Regions from separate parts of the Frondihabitans sp. 4ASC-45 genome, predicted to be linked through region 2. Evidence: predicted binding sites of a transcription regulator. Region 2 holds the regulator's gene; each other region holds the start of a gene.
What was found. Region 2 encodes LexA, which represses DNA repair genes until DNA is damaged. Its sites were predicted from a motif close to TCGAACANNTGTTCGA; they were not measured.

Region 1 (5,847 bases), on a different contig from region 2:
CTGTCGCTCGTCTCTTGCATCCAGCTCTGCAGAGCAGCGGTGCCGTGCAGGCTGCGGGAGTCGTCAGCGTCGAGCACTTCGATGGCGCGCTCGACCGTGGCCCCCGGCTCGATCATCTGGGCGATCGCCTCCTGCTCGGCGGTCATGCGCGCCAGCTCGACTCGACCCCACTCGTAGGTTTCGTCGAGGTCGACGGTGGCACCGAGGAAGCGTCGCGAGTGGAGCTCGTAGGCCTCGCGACCGACTCCGTCGTGCTCGGTGGCAGCCGGAAGCAACTGCTCGACGAGGAATGCCCGGAAGCGGAGGTAGGCAGCCGCCGCACTGGCGGCGTTCGCCGAGAGCTCGTCGCGCAGGGCCTCCGACACCGGCTCTCCCGATTCGAGACGAGGATCCGCGGCGAACGTCGAGAAGAAGCCGTCCTGGGCCGTGTTGCGCACGCACTGCTCTGCCACCGCCTCGACCTGGCGCTTGGCAGGGACGACGCCCTCGTCGATGCCGTGCACGAGCGTGATCGTATAGCCGTGGAGGGCAGTCTCGACCTCGGCCAGGCGACCGGCGACGGCCTTCCAGTGGGCCTCGGTCGCCGTGGGCATCAGGTCGAAGACGTCGCGGATGCCCTGCGCCGGGGAGGCGATGACATTGAGGTCGCGAAGCTGCAGGCGCCGCTCGTCGTACTCGAGGTCGAGTTGGAGCGAGGCGGTGAGATCATCTTTGGTCACTCGGTCGACATCGTCGGCGGGCTCGGTCGCCTCGAGTTCGGCGAGAGTTTCACGGACGGCCGCTACATACCGAGCCTGGCCTTCTGGTGAGTAGTCGGCGTAGCGGTTGGGCCCGCCCTCGCGCCCGAGCCAGATGGCCCAGTCGGGACTGAGATCGACCAGGGTGTCGACCCATCGCTCGGCGATGGCATCGATGGCGGTGCTCGAACGGACGGGGGCGGTGGCGTCGGTGCTCATGTACCGAGCCTAGCCAGAGCCTCCCCCATCGGCTCTCTACAGCTCGATCGACGAGCCCGACTGAATGGCCTCGACCAGGCGGCTGACGGCCGGGTCGCCCATGAACAGCTGGAACGGGACGACGGGAGTGCCCTCGGGAGCAGCCTGTCGGGCGCGTGCGGCGAGGTTGTTCTGCGTGACGACGACGTCGGTGTCAGCGGGGATCTCGTGAACGGCAGAGTGCGAGACCTCGACCCCGCTCTTCTTCAACTGCTTCTTGAGCGTGGTCGCGAGCATGATGCTCGAGCCCATGCCGGCGTCGCAGGCGACCACCAATTTCTTGACGTGTGCTCCATCGAGGGTGGCCACGGTAGCTCCTAGGTCGGCGGCGGGGATTACCCAATGATGCTCCGCGCGAGGGTGTGGTGCCCACGAGGCCGGAGGCACGTCGGTGGAGGCGCACGCACCGCTGCCCGAGCCCCCGGCCTCGGGCGGCGGTTAGTCAGTGCGCGGCGGCATCCCAGCTCTCGCCGAGGCCGACCGAGACGTCGAGAGGAACACGGAGCTCGGCCGCCGAGCCCATCCGGCGCCGAACGACGTCTTCGACTATTTCGGCCTCCCCCTCGGCGACCTCGACGATGAGTTCGTCGTGCACTTGCAACAGCACCCGCGACTGCAGCTCGCGCTGGTCGATCTCAGAGCGGACGCCGAGCATGGCGCGCTTCATGATGTCGGCGGCGGAGCCCTGGATCGGGGCGTTCAAAGCGGCGCGCTCGGCGTTTTCGCGGAGCACGCGGTTCGACGACTTCAGGTCGGCGAACGGGCGCCGACGCCCGAAGATCGTCTCGGTGTAGCCGTCGTCGCGGGCCTGCTCGACGACGTTGCGGAGGTACTCGCGCACAGCCCCGAATCGCGAGAAGTAGTCGGTCATCAACTGCTTCGCCTCTGCGGTCTCGATACGCAGCTGCTTCGACAGCCCGAAGGCGCTCAGCCCATAGGCGAGACCGTACGACATGGCCTTGACCTTGGTGCGCATCGCGGGGCTGACCTCGGAGGGCTCGACGCCGAAGATGCGGGCCCCGACGAAGCGGTGCAGGTCTTCACCCTCGGTGAACGCGGTGATGAGGCCTTCGTCGCCCGAGAGGTGCGCCATGATGCGCATCTCGATCTGCGAGTAGTCGGCCGTCAGGAGCGTCTGATAGTCGGGACCATGCTGGAAAGTGGCCCGGATCTCGTGGCCGACCGCGGTCTTGACCGGGATGTTCTGCAGGTTCGGGTCGATCGACGAGATACGGCCGGTGGTCGTTCCCGTCTGGTCGTAGGTCGTGTGGATGCGGCCGTTGTCGTCGATCGCCTTGTCGAGAGTGTCGATGATCTGGCGCAGCTTCGTGGCGTCGCGATGCTTGAGCAGCAGCCCCAAGAAGGGATGGGGGTGCTTCTCTTGCAGGTCGGCGAGGGACGCGGCATCGGTCGAGTAGCCGGTCTTCATCGAGCGGGTCTTCGGCATGTCGAGCTGCTCGAACAGCACCTCTTGCAGCTGCTTGGGCGAGCCGAGGTTGACCTCACGGCCGATGACCTCGAATGCCTCAGCCGCGAGCGTCGCCGCCGTGTCGGCGAGGCGTGCAGAGAGGGCTCGAAGAGCGGGGCGGTCGGTCGCCACGCCCGTGAGCTCCATATCGCCGAGCACCGGAACGAGGGGAAGCTCGAGGTCGCGCAACACGCCCCGGGAGCCCTCGTCGAGCAGCTCGTCGAGCTCCGCGGAGACACGGAGGGCAAACCACGCCTCGGCAGCGGCACCGCCGGCGTCGTCGGCGGGCACGAGTTGGTCGGGGTCGGCGACCGGCATGCGTTCGGCCAGGTGCTCGTAGACCAGGTCGGCCAGTGCGAACGAAGTACGCCCCGGTCGCAGGAGCCACGCGGCGATTCGCGGGTCGCCGACGAGGCCGGTCAGGGTGAGACCGACTCGCTTGAGCGCCTTGTACGCGCGCTTGGCGTCGTGCACGACTTTCGGTGAGTCAGCGTCGAGCCACGCTTCGAGAGCCACGTAGTCGCCTCGGCCCGCCGCCCAGGGGATGTAGACCGAATCGTCGCTGGCCGCGATGCCGAGGCCGGTGACTGTGCCGTCGCTGCCGTACTCGACCGACACGCCGACCGGCGGTTTGTCGGCGGCGGCGTGGGTGCGCAGCCAGTGCGCTAGCTCTTCGTCGACGAGCGTGCGAACGACCGGGACGACGGGGCCGGAGGGTGCCTCGGGCTCGGCGGCGACGCCTGCGGCGGGAGCCGAGGATCCGGCGGCGCCGCCCTCGGCCAACGCGACCACGCGCTCGAGCAGCGTGCGAAACTGCAGTCGATCGAACACCTCGCGCACGGCGGGCACGTCGATCGGGCGTCGCTCGAGATCGTCGGGACCGACCGGCAGATCGATGTCGGTGACGAGACGGTTGAGTTTGCGGTTGCGGACGGCGCGGTCGTACTGCTCGCGGAACTTGTCGCCGACGACGCCCTTGATCTCGTCGCGGTGCGCCACGACCTCGTCGAGAGAGCCGAACTGGTTGATCCACTTCACGGCTGTCTTCTCGCCGACCTTGTCGACGCCGATCAGGTTGTCACTCGTCTCGCCGACGAGGGCCGCGACCTCGGGGTACTGGTGGGGCTCGATGCCGTAGCGCTCGAACACCTTGTCGCGGTCGTAGCGCGTGAGGTCGGTGACGCCGCGGGCCGAGGGGTAGAGCAGTGTGACGTCGTCGTTGACCATCTGGATGGCGTCGCGGTCACCCGAGACCACGAACACCTTGTAGCCGCCGGACGACCCCCGGGCAGCGAGGGTGGCGAGGATGTCGTCGGCCTCGAAGTCTTCTTTGGTGATGGTGGTGATGCCCATCGCGTGCAGCGCCTCTTCGAGCAGAGGGATCTGACCGACGAACTCGACCGGAGTCTCGTTTCGGGTGCCCTTGTACTCGGGGTATTCACGCGTGCGGAACGAATACCGGGAGATATCGAAGGCGACCGCCAGGTGAGTCGGCTTCTCGTTCTTCAGCAGGTTGAGCAGCATCGAGATGAAGCCGTGGATGGCGTTCGTGTGCTGGCCGTCGCGATTGACGAAACTGTCGATGGGCAGGGCGTAGAAGGCCCTGAAGGCCAGGGAATGACCGTCGATTACGAGAAGGGTAGGCTTTTCTGAACTCGGCACCCCGTCAGCCTAGCCGCCCCCTCCGACACTCGTCTTGGCCTCGGATCCTGGGCTCTTTTCCCTCTCGCCGTCCTGGAGAAATCGTGACCGACCAGCCGTTCAGCCCCGCCGCCCTCGCCTTCCTCGACGGCCGCGGCGCCGGGGAGCTCGCCGAGAAGATGGGCATCGAGATCGTCGCGCTGAGCGCCGAGCACGCGGTCGCGACCATGCCGGTCGACGGCAATCGGCAACCGGTCGGCATCTTGCACGGCGGGGCTCACGTCGTGCTCGCCGAGTCGCTCGGGTCGATGGCCGCGAGCGTCCACGCCGGGCCGGGCCGCATCGCCATGGGCATCGAGCTCAACGCCTCGCACAGCCGGGCCGCCTCGTCGGGCGTCGTCACGGGCACGTGCACCGCGATCCACCTGGGCCGCACGCTGACGACGCACGAGATCGTCATGACCGACGAGGAGGGGCGGCGACTCTCGACGGTTCGGATCACCAACATCCTTCGCGATGCGCCTACCTCCTAGGCGGCAGCCGCCGGGAGCCTTGGCCGCGCCTCCGTTGCAAATGTGAAGGAGAAACGTCGGTGAGCTGACGAATTCATAGGGATCTGCGGGCGCGAGGGCGAGAATCTTCTTCAAATTCGAAGGAGAGGGGCGGGCACGCACAAGCGGCCGGCTCCCAGAGGGAACCGGCCGCCGCGGTGAGTACAGCTACTTCTTGACGCTTACTTCTTGACGCTGAGCTGCTCGATGATGGCCTGGGCGACATCGTGCATGGTGAGACGGCGATCCATCGACGCCTTCTGGATCCAGCGGAAGGCCTCGGGCTCGGTGAGACCCATCTTCTCGTTCAGCAGGCCCTTGGCGCGATCGACGAGCTTGCGCGTCTCGAAGCGCTCGACCAGGTCGGCGACCTCGGCCTCGAGGGTGATGATCTGCGTGTAGCGCGAAAGAGCGATTTCGATCGCGGGCAGGAGGTCGTTGGGGGTGAACGGCTTGACGACGTAGGCGAGGGCGCCCGCCTCGCTGGCGCGCTCGACGAGCTCCTTCTGGCTGAAGGCGGTGAGGAGAACCACGGGAGCGATGTGATTCTTCGACAGCGTTTCGGCCGCGGAGATGCCGTCGAGCTTGGGCATCTTGACGTCCATGATGACCAGGTCGGGACGAAGTTCGGTGGCCAGTGCGACCGCAGTCTCGCCGTCGCCCGCCTCGCCGACGACCTCGAAGCCGTTGTCGCGAAGGATCTCGACGATGTCGAGACGGATGAGTGACTCGTCTTCGGCGACGACTACTCGGCGGGGAGCTGTTGGTGTTGCTTCTAGGTCACTCACGATTGGAATCCTACCGGTCTGTTCTGAGGAGGGGGCTCGCATCGTCGCGATCCGGACCGGAGCCTCGGTGGAGACGCGGCCAGGGTGCGAATGGCGGGACTCGAACCCGCAAGCCGTGAGGCAGAGCATTTTGAGTGCCCCGTGTATGCCAATTCCACCACATTCGCGCAGTCGTCGATCCTAGCGGACAGGTCGCCGTCGCTGGTGTTCTCGCCTTCGCCTCAAGGCCGGACGGCCCAAAAGAATCACTTTCTTCGCGACTTTGTGGCTGGAATCCCCCCGCGAGTCATCGTCCTGGGCTACGGTTGTCAGTACTGGTTGTTGTGTTACGCATTTGTACTTCGCGATGGGGCACGTGGCATCGGTTCGTCATTCAGGCGAAAAGGTCGTCCGAGTCTCATCGT
Region 2 (5,847 bases):
GACAGGTCGATGCTCGACTCACTCGTGGATCGACTGACCGACGCGGTGCGATCGCGGAACGCCTGGGACGCTGTGCTCATGCTCCGAGCCTAATGTCGCTCATGGCCTCGAGGAACGCCGTGGTCTCAGCAGCCGTGCCGGCGCTCACGCGCAGGTGCCCCGGGATCGCGAGATCGCGCACGATGATGCCGCGAGCGAGGAGCTGCTCGAAGACCGCCTCGGGATCGTCGACGCCGCCGAAGAGGACGAAGTTCGACCACGTCGGCCACGGGTGATAGCCGAGCTCGGTGAGCGTCTCGACGATACGGTCACGCTGCGCCTTGATGTCGTCGACCATGGCGAGCATCTCGTTGGCGTGCCGGAGGGCGGCGACGGCGGCGGCCTGCGTCAACGACGACAGGTGGTATGGAAGCCGCACGAGTCGGAGCGCGTCGATCACCGCAGGGTCGGCGGCGAGGTAGCCGACTCGGGCACCCGCGAACGCGAACGCCTTGCTCATAGTGCGGGAGACGAGCAGACGGGGTCGCCCTTCGAGGAGCGTGACCGCCGAGGGTCGATCGGCGGGCATGAATTCGGCGTACGCCTCGTCGACCAGGACGATGCCCCGGGCAGCCTCGTAGGCCGCCTCGATGGTCGCCAGCTCGACCGGCGTGCCCGTGGGGTTGTTGGGCGCGCACAGGAACACGATGTCGGGATCGACCCGGCGGATCTCGCGGGCGACCGTCTCGGGCGAGATCTCGAAACCCTCGTCTCGAGGCGCTTCGACCCACTCGGTACCCGTGCCCCTGGTGATGATGGAGTGCATCGAGTAGGTGGGGGGAAACCCGAGAGCGGTTCGGCCCGGCCCGCCGAACGCCTGCAGGATCTGCTGAATGACCTCGTTGGAGCCGTTCGCCGCCCAGATCTGCCCCGGCTCGATCGCCTTATCGGGCTCCAGGGCAGCACTGAGATAGCGAGCCAAAGCCTCGCGAAGGGGCGTGAACTCTCGGTCGGGGTAGCGGTTGACCTCGAGTACAGCGGCGGCGACGGATTCGACGATGTCGCGAGCCACGTCTTCGGGAATCGGATGGGTGTTTTCGTTGACGTTCAGCGCGACAGGCACCTTTTTCTGAGGTGCGCCGTAGGGCGACTGACCTCGGAGGTCGTCGCGAATGGGAAGGTCGTCGAGAGTGATAGCCACAGCACCATTTTATGGGGCGGTCTCGCGCCGCGACTGCGTTGTCCACAGGCTCTCCGCTGTTGGCGACTCCGGGCCGCAACTGCAAACGGCGACTGCAGGCGGCACCGGATGTGGCCCATTGTCTGCACCCCACCGGAGACGCGAACGGCGCCACGCGTGAGCGCGGCGCCGAGGGACGGTCAGAAACCTGATCAGCTCTGGCTGTACTGCACCGGGATGGCGAGCGACTGGCCCGGCATGACCTGCGTCGAAGAGAGGTCGTTCAACTTGACGATGTCGGAGATGACGTCGCGCGGGTCGGAGCCGGGGGCGACGCCCTCTGCCACCTGCCACAGGGTCTCGCCCGCCGCGACGGTGACGTGGTCGAAATGGACGTTACCCGCGGAACTCGTCGCGACGGCGCTGCCACCGGTGAGCAGGAAGCCGGCAATAAGGGCGAGTGCGGCAACGGCGACGGCGAGCGTCAGAACCAGGCGACCACGGCGCGTGATGCGGAGGTGGGTCGGCACGTTAGTGGGGACCGGACCCGAGGTCGAAACCGTCGCGGCGCGGGAGGTAGAAGGAACCAGTGCGGTGATCGTAGCGCTCATGCTGTTGCCTCTCTTATCGAATGCGATCGGCCCGTAAGACTGCGGACTCGAAGGCGTGTTCCGAACATATCTTCGATTACAGCCGATTTCAAGAGCTCGGTACCAGAAATTCGACAAAAAACACGCGACACACTCGAACATGTGTTTGTTCTGCCATATCTGACCGGATACAGTTTCGATCGGTGGGATCAGTAGACCAGCGACCACCGACATTCGAGAGGGCGAGATGGCACGCGAGACCGCACGACGCGAAACCCAGGGCGATCAAGGCGCCGACGTGACGTCTCTAAAGAAGGCCCTCACCGCGAAGCAGACGCTGATTCTCACGGCGATCCGCGACTCGATAGGCAGCCGCGGTTACCCGCCGAGTATGCGCGAGATCGGCGATGCGGTCGGGTTGGCCTCTCTCTCCAGCGTGACGCACCAGCTCAATCAACTCGAGCTGGCGGGAGCGATTCGCCGAGACCCGAACCGGCCACGCGCTCTCGAGGTTCTTCTCGAAGACCCGGCCAAGTCGGATCCTGAGCCCTCGATCGTCCGTTATGACGACGACGACAACATCACCGCCCGGGTGCCCCTGGTCGGCCGAATCGCCGCGGGTATTCCGATCACAGCGGAGCAGCAGGTCGAAGATGTCATGCCGCTGCCCCGCACGCTCGTCGGCAAGGGCGAGCTGTTCATGCTCAAGGTCGTCGGCGACTCGATGATCGACGCTGCGATCTGCGACGGCGACTGGGTGGTCGTCCGCCAGCAGGGCAACGCGGAGAACGGCGAGATCGTGGCCGCGATGCTCGACGACGAGGCGACCGTCAAGGTCTTCCGTCAGCGCGACGGGCACACCTGGCTGCTCCCCCGCAACTCGAACTTCGAGCCGATCGTCGGCGATCACGCGCAGATCCTCGGCAAGGTCGTCGCTGTGCTGCGGTCGCTCTAGTAGCCCTCGGAAGTACGAAAACCGCCCTCGAGCCGAAGCTCGGGGGCGGTTTTGGTGCACTCGGCAGAAGTGTCCGCCTCTAGTGCGCGAACTCCTGCAGTGTCGGGGCGTCCTGCGGATAGACCCGGGCTGTCACCCGAGTGCCCTCAGCGACGTATTCGACGTCGACGACGCGTCCGATCTCGTGAATTCGAGACACGACATCACCGCGATCGAACGGCACAAGCAGATCGAGCTCGACCTCGGGCCGGGGCAGCAACTCGGCGATCCGCGCGCGCAACTCGTCGATACCCGCGCCCGTGCGGGCCGACACGAAGATCGCGTCGGGCACCATGCCCTGGAGTACCAGCCGCTGGCTCTCGTCGATCAGGTCGCTCTTGTTGAAGACGACCACCTCGGGAATGTCACGCCCGTCGACCTCCGAGATCACCTCTCGAACCGTCGCCAGCTGAGCAGCCGGATCGGGGTGCGATCCGTCGACGACGTGAACGATGATGTCGCTGTCTTGCACTTCTTCGAGAGTCGACCGGAAGGCCTCGACGAGCTGATGCGGCAGGTTGCGCACGAATCCGACGGTGTCGGAGTAGGTGAACGGCCGGCCATCGTCGGTCGACGACTTGCGGACGGTCGCGTCTAGCGTCGCGAACAGGGCGTTCTCGACGAGAACCCCGGCGCGGGTCAGACGGTTCAGCAGGCTCGACTTGCCGGCGTTGGTGTAGCCGGCGATCGCCACGCTCGGAACCGTGTTGCGCACCCGGTTGGCCCGCTTCGCGACTCGAGCCGGCTTCATCTCTTTGATCTTCTTGCGAAGAATCGCCATGCGGGTGTGGATGCGGCGACGGTCGAGTTCGATCTTCGTCTCACCCGGCCCACGGGAGCCCATTCCGGCGCCCGCGCCACCGACCTGGCCACCGGCCTGGCGCGACATCGAGTCACCCCAACCGCGCAGTCGCGGGAGGAGGTATTCCAGCTGGGCCAGTTCGACCTGCGCCTTGCCCTCGCGGCTCGTGGCGTGCTGGCTGAAGATGTCGAGGATCACGGCCGTGCGGTCGATTACCTTGACCTTCACCACGTCTTCAAGCGCGCGCCGCTGGCTCGGAGCCAGCTCGGTGTCGGCGATCACGGTGTCAGCGCCGAGGGCCAAGACGGTGTTCTTCAGCTCGAGCGCCTTGCCCGACCCGAGGTACGTGCTGGGGTCGGGGTTGGGGCGACGCTGCAGGAGCCCATCGAGGACCACCGCGCCCGCGGTCTCAGCCAACGCCGCCAACTCGCGCAACGAATTCTCGGCGTCGCCGAGCGACCCCTGCGAGTACACGCCGATGAGCACCACGTTCTCCAGCCGAAGCTGTCGGTACTCGACCTCGGTGACGTCTTGCAGCTCGGTGGAGAGGCCGGCCACGCGCCGAAGCGCCTGCCGGTCTTCGCGGTCGAACTGATCGCCGTCGTGGTGATCGTCTCCGGTACCGTCGCCTCTCGTGCCGAGACCCTGGGTCTGGATGGCCTGGGCCGGCGAGAAGACGGACAGGCCGGCTCGCGACGAGGCATTGCTCAGGATCCGGTCGACGACGTCGTCGCGCTCGGCGCCCTTCTCCTCTGTGGTGCTGTGCTCTGTCATTCGAGTCACATTAGACCTTTCGTGTTCAGTAATCTGGGGTGATGACCAGCGATCACTACTTCTCGAGCTCCCCCTCGAGCGAGCTCCGACCGAGAGAGATCACGGTCGAGCTCGCCGGGCGTGAGCTCACGCTGGCAACCGCCGCGGGCGTCTTCAGCCCGGGGCGGATCGATCCGGGTACCGCGGTACTTCTTGGATCAATGCCGACGCCACCGAGCGACGGCACTTTCTTGGATGTGGGGTGTGGATGGGGGCCGATCGCGCTCACTCTCGCCCTTCGGGCGCCCGAGGCAACCGTGTGGGCGGTCGACGTCAACGAGCGCGTCCTCGAACTCCTTCGAGAGAACGCCGCTCGCGTCGGCCTCACGAACGTCAACGCCGTGCTGCCCCAAGACGTTCCCGATGATCTCGTCTTCGACGGAATCTGGTCGAACCCGCCCATCCGAGTCGGTAAAGAGGCTCTTCACGGCATTCTCAGCCAGTGGCTGCCTCGCCTTGGCATCGACATGGAGGCGTACCTCGTCGTGGCGAAGAACCTCGGCGCCGACTCGCTCCAGCGATGGATGAACGAGACGATGGCCGAGATCGTCGAGGTCGAACGAGAAACTACGTCGAAGGGGTATCGCGTACTCCGCGCAGTTCGGCAGTAGTGGCGCTTCGTTGAAAGGTACGTCGAATCCGGCGAGCGACTGCGTCAGATGGTCTTCATGCGAGAAGACTAACCCCCCGAGGCGCTAGAGAACCAGGTCTCCAGTGAAGACGAGCTCTGCGGGGCCACTCAACGAGACGTGCTCGCCGTCTTCCGTCGCGAACATTCGCACGCCGACGGTGCCACCGGGAACGTCGACCCGCCACTGATCGGGAGCCGAAGGCCCCGCCCAGTAGCGAACGGCCAGTGCCGCAGCCGCCGCACCCGTGCCACACGAGAGAGTCTCACCGGAACCGCGCTCGTGCACTCTCATGCTGATGCGCCCGATACCGTCGGCGACCAGCGGGTCGGCGGGGACGACGAACTCGACGTTGGCCCCGTCGACGGGATTCGGCTCGAGGATCGGCACCACCGTGAGATCGACGTCGGCGAGCTCATCGGCCGAGGCGAGAGCGACGACGACGTGGGGGTTGCCGACGGTAAGACCGAGGCCGGGCCTCGCCGCATGCAGATTTCGAGCCCGCACCTGGGCCTCGTCGGTCAGCCCCCATCGCCCCAGGTCGACCTGGAACCCCGACCGGTTGATCTGAACGTCGCGCACGCCAGCCCTCGTGCCGATCGCCAGGGTCTCACCCGGCTCGAGCGTGACCAGGCCCTGCTCGAGGAGGTACTTCGTGAAGACGCGAATGCCATTGCCGCACATCTCGGCCACACTGCCGTCGGCGTTGTGATAATCCATGAACCACTCGGCACCGTCGTCTTCGGCCAGACTCGACGCACCCTCGGGGTGGCTGTCGCTGCGCACCGCTCGGATCACGCCGTCGCCGCCGACACCGAATCGGCGATCGGCCAGCGCGCGGATGCGATCCGGTGTGAGAT
Region 3 (5,847 bases), on a different contig from region 2:
AGCGAGGACTACTCCTGGGGTTATGCGGTGCAGATGCTCGTCGGCATCGTCGTGGGCGTGGTGATCAACTTCACGGTCGTGCCCCCGCTCTACTCGGGTGACGCCCGAGATCGACTGCAGCGCCTCCACTCCGAGCTGGCCGACCGGGCCGACGACCTCGCCGGAGTGTTCCGCGCCGACTGGCCGCTCGACGGCGACGAGTTCGAGAGCCGCATCGAATCCCTGCCCGTGACACTCGCCCGGGTGCGAGCGGCCGTCGACTACGGCGACGAGTCGCAACGGTGGAACCCTCGCCGCCGACGACGGATCGACCTCAGCGACGACCGCGACCGGCTGCGCATCGCCGAGCGGATCGCCTTCCACCTGCGCGACGCCGCCGAAGTGACCGGCGAGCTGGCACGACGCGGCGCCGATCCCGACCGGCGGGTCGAGAGCCCAGGATCCGCGGTCACCGAACCCCTCGCGGCGTTGTACGCCGCCCTCGCCGACGCCATCCGGGCCCACGACGATCGCGCCCGGCCGATCTCTCGGGCCGAGGCCGCCCTCGACGACGCCTGGTCCGCTCTCGACGCCGGCACGAACCCCTCGCCGCGCCGGGTGGCGGAAGAAGCGTCGGTGGCGCTGTCGGCGTCGCGGATCCTCGTCGCCCTGGCACGCTGACCGGGTGACACGCACCACTTGACCGATGCCGACACGATCAGGCGCGGAGCAGTACGGTTGACGCTGGCATCGTGGCCTCTCGCGCCCGTGACCGCACCCGACCTCCGCCGGGAATTCTCGCCTGACGAGCGCGTTGAGACACATGGCCCGTTTCTACGGGCTTCACTTCGGAAAGGACGTCCATGAATTCCCGCACCGCGACTCGCCCCGAGCAGACCGTCTGATGACGGAGACGAGCACACTCATCATCCTCGGCGCTTCCGGTGACCTCACCGAGCGCCTCCTCCTCCCCGGTCTCGCGAGCCTGCTCAAGAGCGACCGCGGCGTCGACGTCAAGCTGATCGGGACGGGCCGCTCCGAGCGCTCGACCGACGAGTGGGACGACGTCGTCAAGACGGCCTTCAACGGCGACGCCGGCAGCGACCTCGCCAAGCGGACCCTCGCCTCCAGCGAGTACATCCAGGGCGACCCGACCGATCCCGAGCACCTCAAGAAGCTGTTCGCGGCCTCCGAGGGCGCGCCGGTCATGTACTTCGCGCTTCCGCCCGCCATCTCGACCAAGGTCATCAAGGCCTTGGAAGAGATCGATGTTCCCGACGGACTCCGCCTGGCACTCGAGAAGCCCTTCGGCAGCGACGAGCAGGGCGCCCGCGACCTGAACGAGGAGCTCCTCAAGGTCATCCCCGAAGAGCGCATCCATCGCACCGACCACTTCCTCGGTCGCTCGACGGTGCTCGACATCATCGGCCTCCGCTTCGCGAACCGCCTCTTCGAGCCGGTCTGGAACGGCGACAACATCGAGAAGGTCGAAATCTTCTACGACGAGGTCCTCGGCCTCGAGGGTCGCGCGCAGTACTACGACAAGGCCGGCGCCCTGATCGACATGATCCAGAGCCACCTGCTGCAGGTGCTCGCGATCATCGCCATGGACGCCCCGTCGTCGATCGACTCGATCGAGCTCCGCAGCGAGATCGCCCGCGTCCTCCGCGCCACCTGGGTGAAAGGCAACGATCCCGTCGCCTCCAGCCGCCGCGGCCAGTACGCCGCCGGCACCATCGACGGCAAAGACGTTCCCGCCTACTCCGACGAAGACGGAGTCGACAACGAGCGCCAGACCGAGACCCTCGCCGAGGTGGAGTTCGAGATCAAGACGCGTCGCTGGGCCGGCGTGCCGTTCATCCTGCGCTCCGGCAAGGGCATGACCAAGGTGCGCAAGGAGGTGCTGATCACGTTCAAGCCCGTGCCGGTGCTTCCTGCTGGTCTCAAGGGCGCCTCCAGCCCCGACACGCTGCGCATCGAGATCAGCCCCGAGACTCTCGAGCTCGGTGTCACCACCAATGGCCAGGGCAACCCGTTCTCGCTCGAGAAGTCGGTCTTCAAGACCGACCTCGGCAAGCCCGAGCTGACCCCCTACGGCGAGGTGCTCTCGGGCATCTTCCACGACGACCCGACGCTGTCGATCCGCGGCGACGTGGCCGAGCGCTGCTGGGCGATCGTGCAGCCGGTCATCGACGCGTGGCAGGCCGACGACGTGCCGCTCGAGAAGTACCCCGCGGGTTCGTCCGGGCCGGAAGGCTGGACCACCTCGAAAGAGGCGTGAGCCTCGCGCGTCTGAGGATGTGACGCGAATCGGCCCAAGCGACGTGGCGTGCCACGGTGCTTGGGCCGATTCGCGTTTGCAAGCGCGTGCGTGTGCGGACGCCTTCTGTCAGGCCTGACTCGCGAGCCGACGAGCATCGCCCCCGCGCGAGTGCTCGATCGCGGCGTCGATGGCGTCGGCCGCGCGCACGAGGGCCAGGTGCGACAGCGCCTGCGGCGTGTTGCCGACGTGACGCCCCGTCGCCACCTCGATCTCTTCGGAGAGCATTCCGACGTCGTTGGCGAAGCCGACGAGGCGATCCATCAGCCGGGTCGCATCGTCGATGCGGCCGCTGCGACCGTACTGCTCTGCGAGCCAGAACGAGCACGCGAGGAACGGGTTTTCGGTGCCGGCCAGGCCATCGACACCCGACTCGGTGCGGTATCTGAGAAGCAGGCCGTCGTGCAGGAGGTCTTCTTCGATGGCCTTCACCGTGCCGAGCATGCGCGAGTCGTGGGCGTCGACATAACCGACCTGCGCGAGCTGCAGCAATGACGCATCGACCTCTTTCGAGCCGTAGTGCTGCACGTAGCAGTTGCGCTCGGCGTCGTAGCCGTGCTCCTCGATCTCGTCGCGCACCTTCTCGCGGAGTTCGAGCCACCGGTCGACGGGGCCCTCGAGGTGGAACTGCTGCACGCCGCGGATCGCCCGATCGAGTGCCGCCCAGATCATCACCCGCGAGTGCGTGAAGTGCTGCGCCTCGCCGCGGATCTCCCAGATGCCGTTGTCGGGCCGCGACCAGTTGTCTTCGACGTACGACATGAGGGCCCGCTGCAGCGACCACGAATCAGCCCCCTCTTCGACGCCGAGCTCGCGGGCATCGTGAAGAGCGACCATCACCTCACCGAAGACGTCGCCCTGATATTGCGTGAAGGCGCCGTTGCCGATGCGCACCGGCGCAGCCCCCTGGTAGCCCGGCAGCTCGTCGATGGTCGTCTCGGCCAGATAGCGCTCGCCCGCCAGCCCGTACATGATCTGCACATCGGCGGGGTCGCCGGCGATGGCGCGCAGAAGCCAGTCGCGCCAGCCGGTGGCCTCGTCGGCGAAGCCGTGCAGGATCAGCGCCTGCAGAGTCATCGACGCATCGCGAAGCCAGACGTAACGGTAATCCCAGTTGCGCTGCCCGCCGAACTGCTCGGGCAGGCTCGTGGTGGCGGCCGCGACGATGCCGTTCGTGTCTTCGTGGGTGAGCGCTCGGAGCAGCAGGAGCGAGCGGTGCACCTCGGAGGAGTAGACGGCGGGGGCGTCGGAGTGGGAAGCCCATTCCTGCCACCACGAGACCGTGTCGAGGATCCGCGCCCCGACGTCGATCGAAGCGGGCGGCTCGCGGTGCGACGGATACCAGGTCAGCGACAGATCGACTGTCTCACCCTCGGAGACGTCGAAGGTGGCCTCGTGGGTGTGGTCGGAGGCGGTGAGCTTGGGGCCGCGGACGACGACGGCGTCGGGCCCGGCGATCGCGATCAGTGCGGTCGTGCCGGGCTCGCCCCGGCCGGCGGCAATGTCGGCGGAATCGGGGATCTGCCTGATCCAGGGAACAGCGGTCGTGTAGGCGAAACGGATGCGGAGGTCTTCGTGCATCGTCACCGTGCCGCGGATGCCGCGGATTCGCCGGACGACATCGGCGCGCCTGTCGCCGTAGGGCATCAGGTCGGTCACCTCGACTTCACCGGTCGCGGTGACCCAGCGCGTGGTCAACACGAACGTGCTGTCGACGTACGAGCGGGTGGCTGTGGCGGCCTCATCGCTCGGCGCGACCAGCCAGCGACCGTTGTCGTCGTCGCCGAGAAGCGCGGCGAACATCGACGCCGAATCGAACCGGGGGAGGCACAGCCAGTCGATGCTGCCGTTTCGGCCGACCAGGGCGGCGGTGTGGCAGTCGCCGATCAGTGCATAGTCTTCGATCGCTAGGGGCATGGGCTCATCAAATCACTCGGGAGCTTCGAATCGGTCGAACCAGGGCGGCGTCAGGCGAACAGCTGCTGATCGACCTCGTCGTCGAAGACACCAAGCAGCAGCCACTCGTGGCTGACGGGATCTCGGGCTAGGTCGAACGTGCCGTCGACCCTCTGCGCGCCATCGGTGAGGGGAAGGGCGTCGACTCGCCAGACCGGCATCTCGATCAGGTCGGCGCCGGCCCCGCGGGGCGCTCGTTTCGCCGACGCCCACCATGCCTGCCGGGTGATCCAGTACTCGGGCGAGCTGACCACCCCGTAGACGACGCGGCGCCAGGTGAATCGGAGGGGTAACCCCTCGTCGGTCGTCTCGACCGGTACTCGCTCGTCGATTCTCATGTGCGCCTTATTCGTCTGATTCGAAGATACGTTCGAATTCTAGAAATCGCCACCGACATTCGCGCCCGTTTCCAGCCCCAACCCAGCCCCCGACCCGGCCCTCTCCGAATTTGAAGGAGATCCCGGTGCGTGACCCCGTCGGATCCTTGTGTTTTCGTTTCGCCCGTGAGGTTTTTCCTTCAAATTCGGAAAGGCAGCCGGCCAGCCACCTGAGAAGGAAGCAGAGACCGGGAGTCCGCGGCTGAGCGCTCCCTACCCGAGACCCGCCGACCCGAGCAGAGTGAAGACATGAAGACGACAGGAAACACCATTCTCATCACCGGCGGCACCTCGGGACTCGGCCTGGGGCTCGCCCAGCGATTCGCCGCTGCGGGCAACAAGGTGATCGTGGCCGGGCGCCGCGCCGAGCTGCTGCGCGACATCGAGGCGAGCAACCCGGGGATCACCGGTCTCGAGCTCGACGTCGCCGATCCGACATCGATCGCGGAGGCGTTCACGAAGGTGACCGCGTCGGATCCTGAGCTCAATGTGGTGATCACCATGGCCGGGATCATGCAGCCGGAAGACCTGCACTCGGCCGGGTTCCTCGAGACCGCCGAGAAGACGATCACGACCAACCTGCTCGGGACGATCCGCACGATCGCCGCGTTCACCGAGTTCTTGCAGACCAAGCCGGACGCCACGATCATGACCGTCACCTCGGGCCTCGCCTACACGCCCCTCGCCCTCACTCCGACGTACAACGCGACTAAGGCCGCCGTGGCCTCGTTCACCGACATCCTGCGCCTGCAGCTCGCCGACACGTCGGTGGAGGTGCTCGAGCTGGTCCCGCCGGCGGTCGCTACGACCCTGCTCGGTCAGGATCAGGACGACAGCGGGCGCGCCATGCCGGTCGACGAGTTCCTCGACGAGGTCATGTCGATCCTCACCGAGCGACCGGACGAGAAGCAGGTCATGGTCGAGCGCGTGAAGCCGCTGCGCTACTCCGAGGCCAACGGTAACTACGACCAGGTGATGCAGATGCTGGCCGGCAGCCACTAGCCGCTCAGTTCGGCTCGACGAGCCCCTTCTCGACCAGCTGATCCCAGATGCCGGCGCCGTCGGGCGCATAGATCCAGGGCACGTTGGTGGCGCGCTCGCGCTCCTCGCTCCGGGAGCGGCCACCGGCGAACACGGCCTCGCTCGACGACAGCTGGCGGATCGCCACGCCGGCCACGTTGCTCGGATGATCTCGCAGGAACCCGCCGTAGAGGT

Region 1: VH571_RS05340 (hotdog fold thioesterase) is a predicted target of LexA. The motif match lies at 4,213-4,228, and genes of this name have one in related genera.
Region 3: VH571_RS04125 (DUF6504 family protein) is a predicted target of LexA. The motif match lies at 4,614-4,629, and genes of this name have one in related genera.

The regions. Positions count from the first base shown of each region.
Region 1 is NZ_JBCEBN010000002.1:373,572-379,418, reverse strand. Features, by position in the region: gene VH571_RS05355 (DUF885 domain-containing protein) at 1-956, opposite strand, end outside; gene VH571_RS05350 (PTS lactose transporter subunit IIB) at 993-1,304, opposite strand; gene polA (DNA polymerase I) at 1,438-4,125, opposite strand; gene VH571_RS05340 (hotdog fold thioesterase) at 4,284-4,637, shown strand; gene VH571_RS05335 (ANTAR domain-containing response regulator) at 4,838-5,443, opposite strand; tRNA gene VH571_RS05330 (tRNA-Leu) at 5,529-5,610, opposite strand.
Region 2 is NZ_JBCEBN010000006.1:208,140-213,986, reverse strand. Features, by position in the region: gene hisB (imidazoleglycerol-phosphate dehydratase HisB) at 1-80, opposite strand, end outside; gene VH571_RS11390 (histidinol-phosphate transaminase) at 77-1,180, opposite strand; gene VH571_RS11385 (LysM peptidoglycan-binding domain-containing protein) at 1,372-1,770, opposite strand; gene lexA (transcriptional repressor LexA) at 1,997-2,704, shown strand; gene hflX (GTPase HflX) at 2,784-4,319, opposite strand; gene VH571_RS11370 (class I SAM-dependent methyltransferase) at 4,361-4,969, shown strand; gene dapF (diaminopimelate epimerase) at 5,054-5,847, opposite strand, start outside.
Region 3 is NZ_JBCEBN010000002.1:97,537-103,383, forward strand. Features, by position in the region: gene VH571_RS04110 (FUSC family protein) at 1-660, shown strand, start outside; gene VH571_RS04115 (glucose-6-phosphate dehydrogenase) at 884-2,260, shown strand; gene VH571_RS04120 (glycoside hydrolase family 15 protein) at 2,369-4,216, opposite strand; gene VH571_RS04125 (DUF6504 family protein) at 4,267-4,593, opposite strand; gene VH571_RS04130 (SDR family oxidoreductase) at 4,882-5,634, shown strand; gene VH571_RS04135 (App1 family protein) at 5,639-5,847, opposite strand, start outside.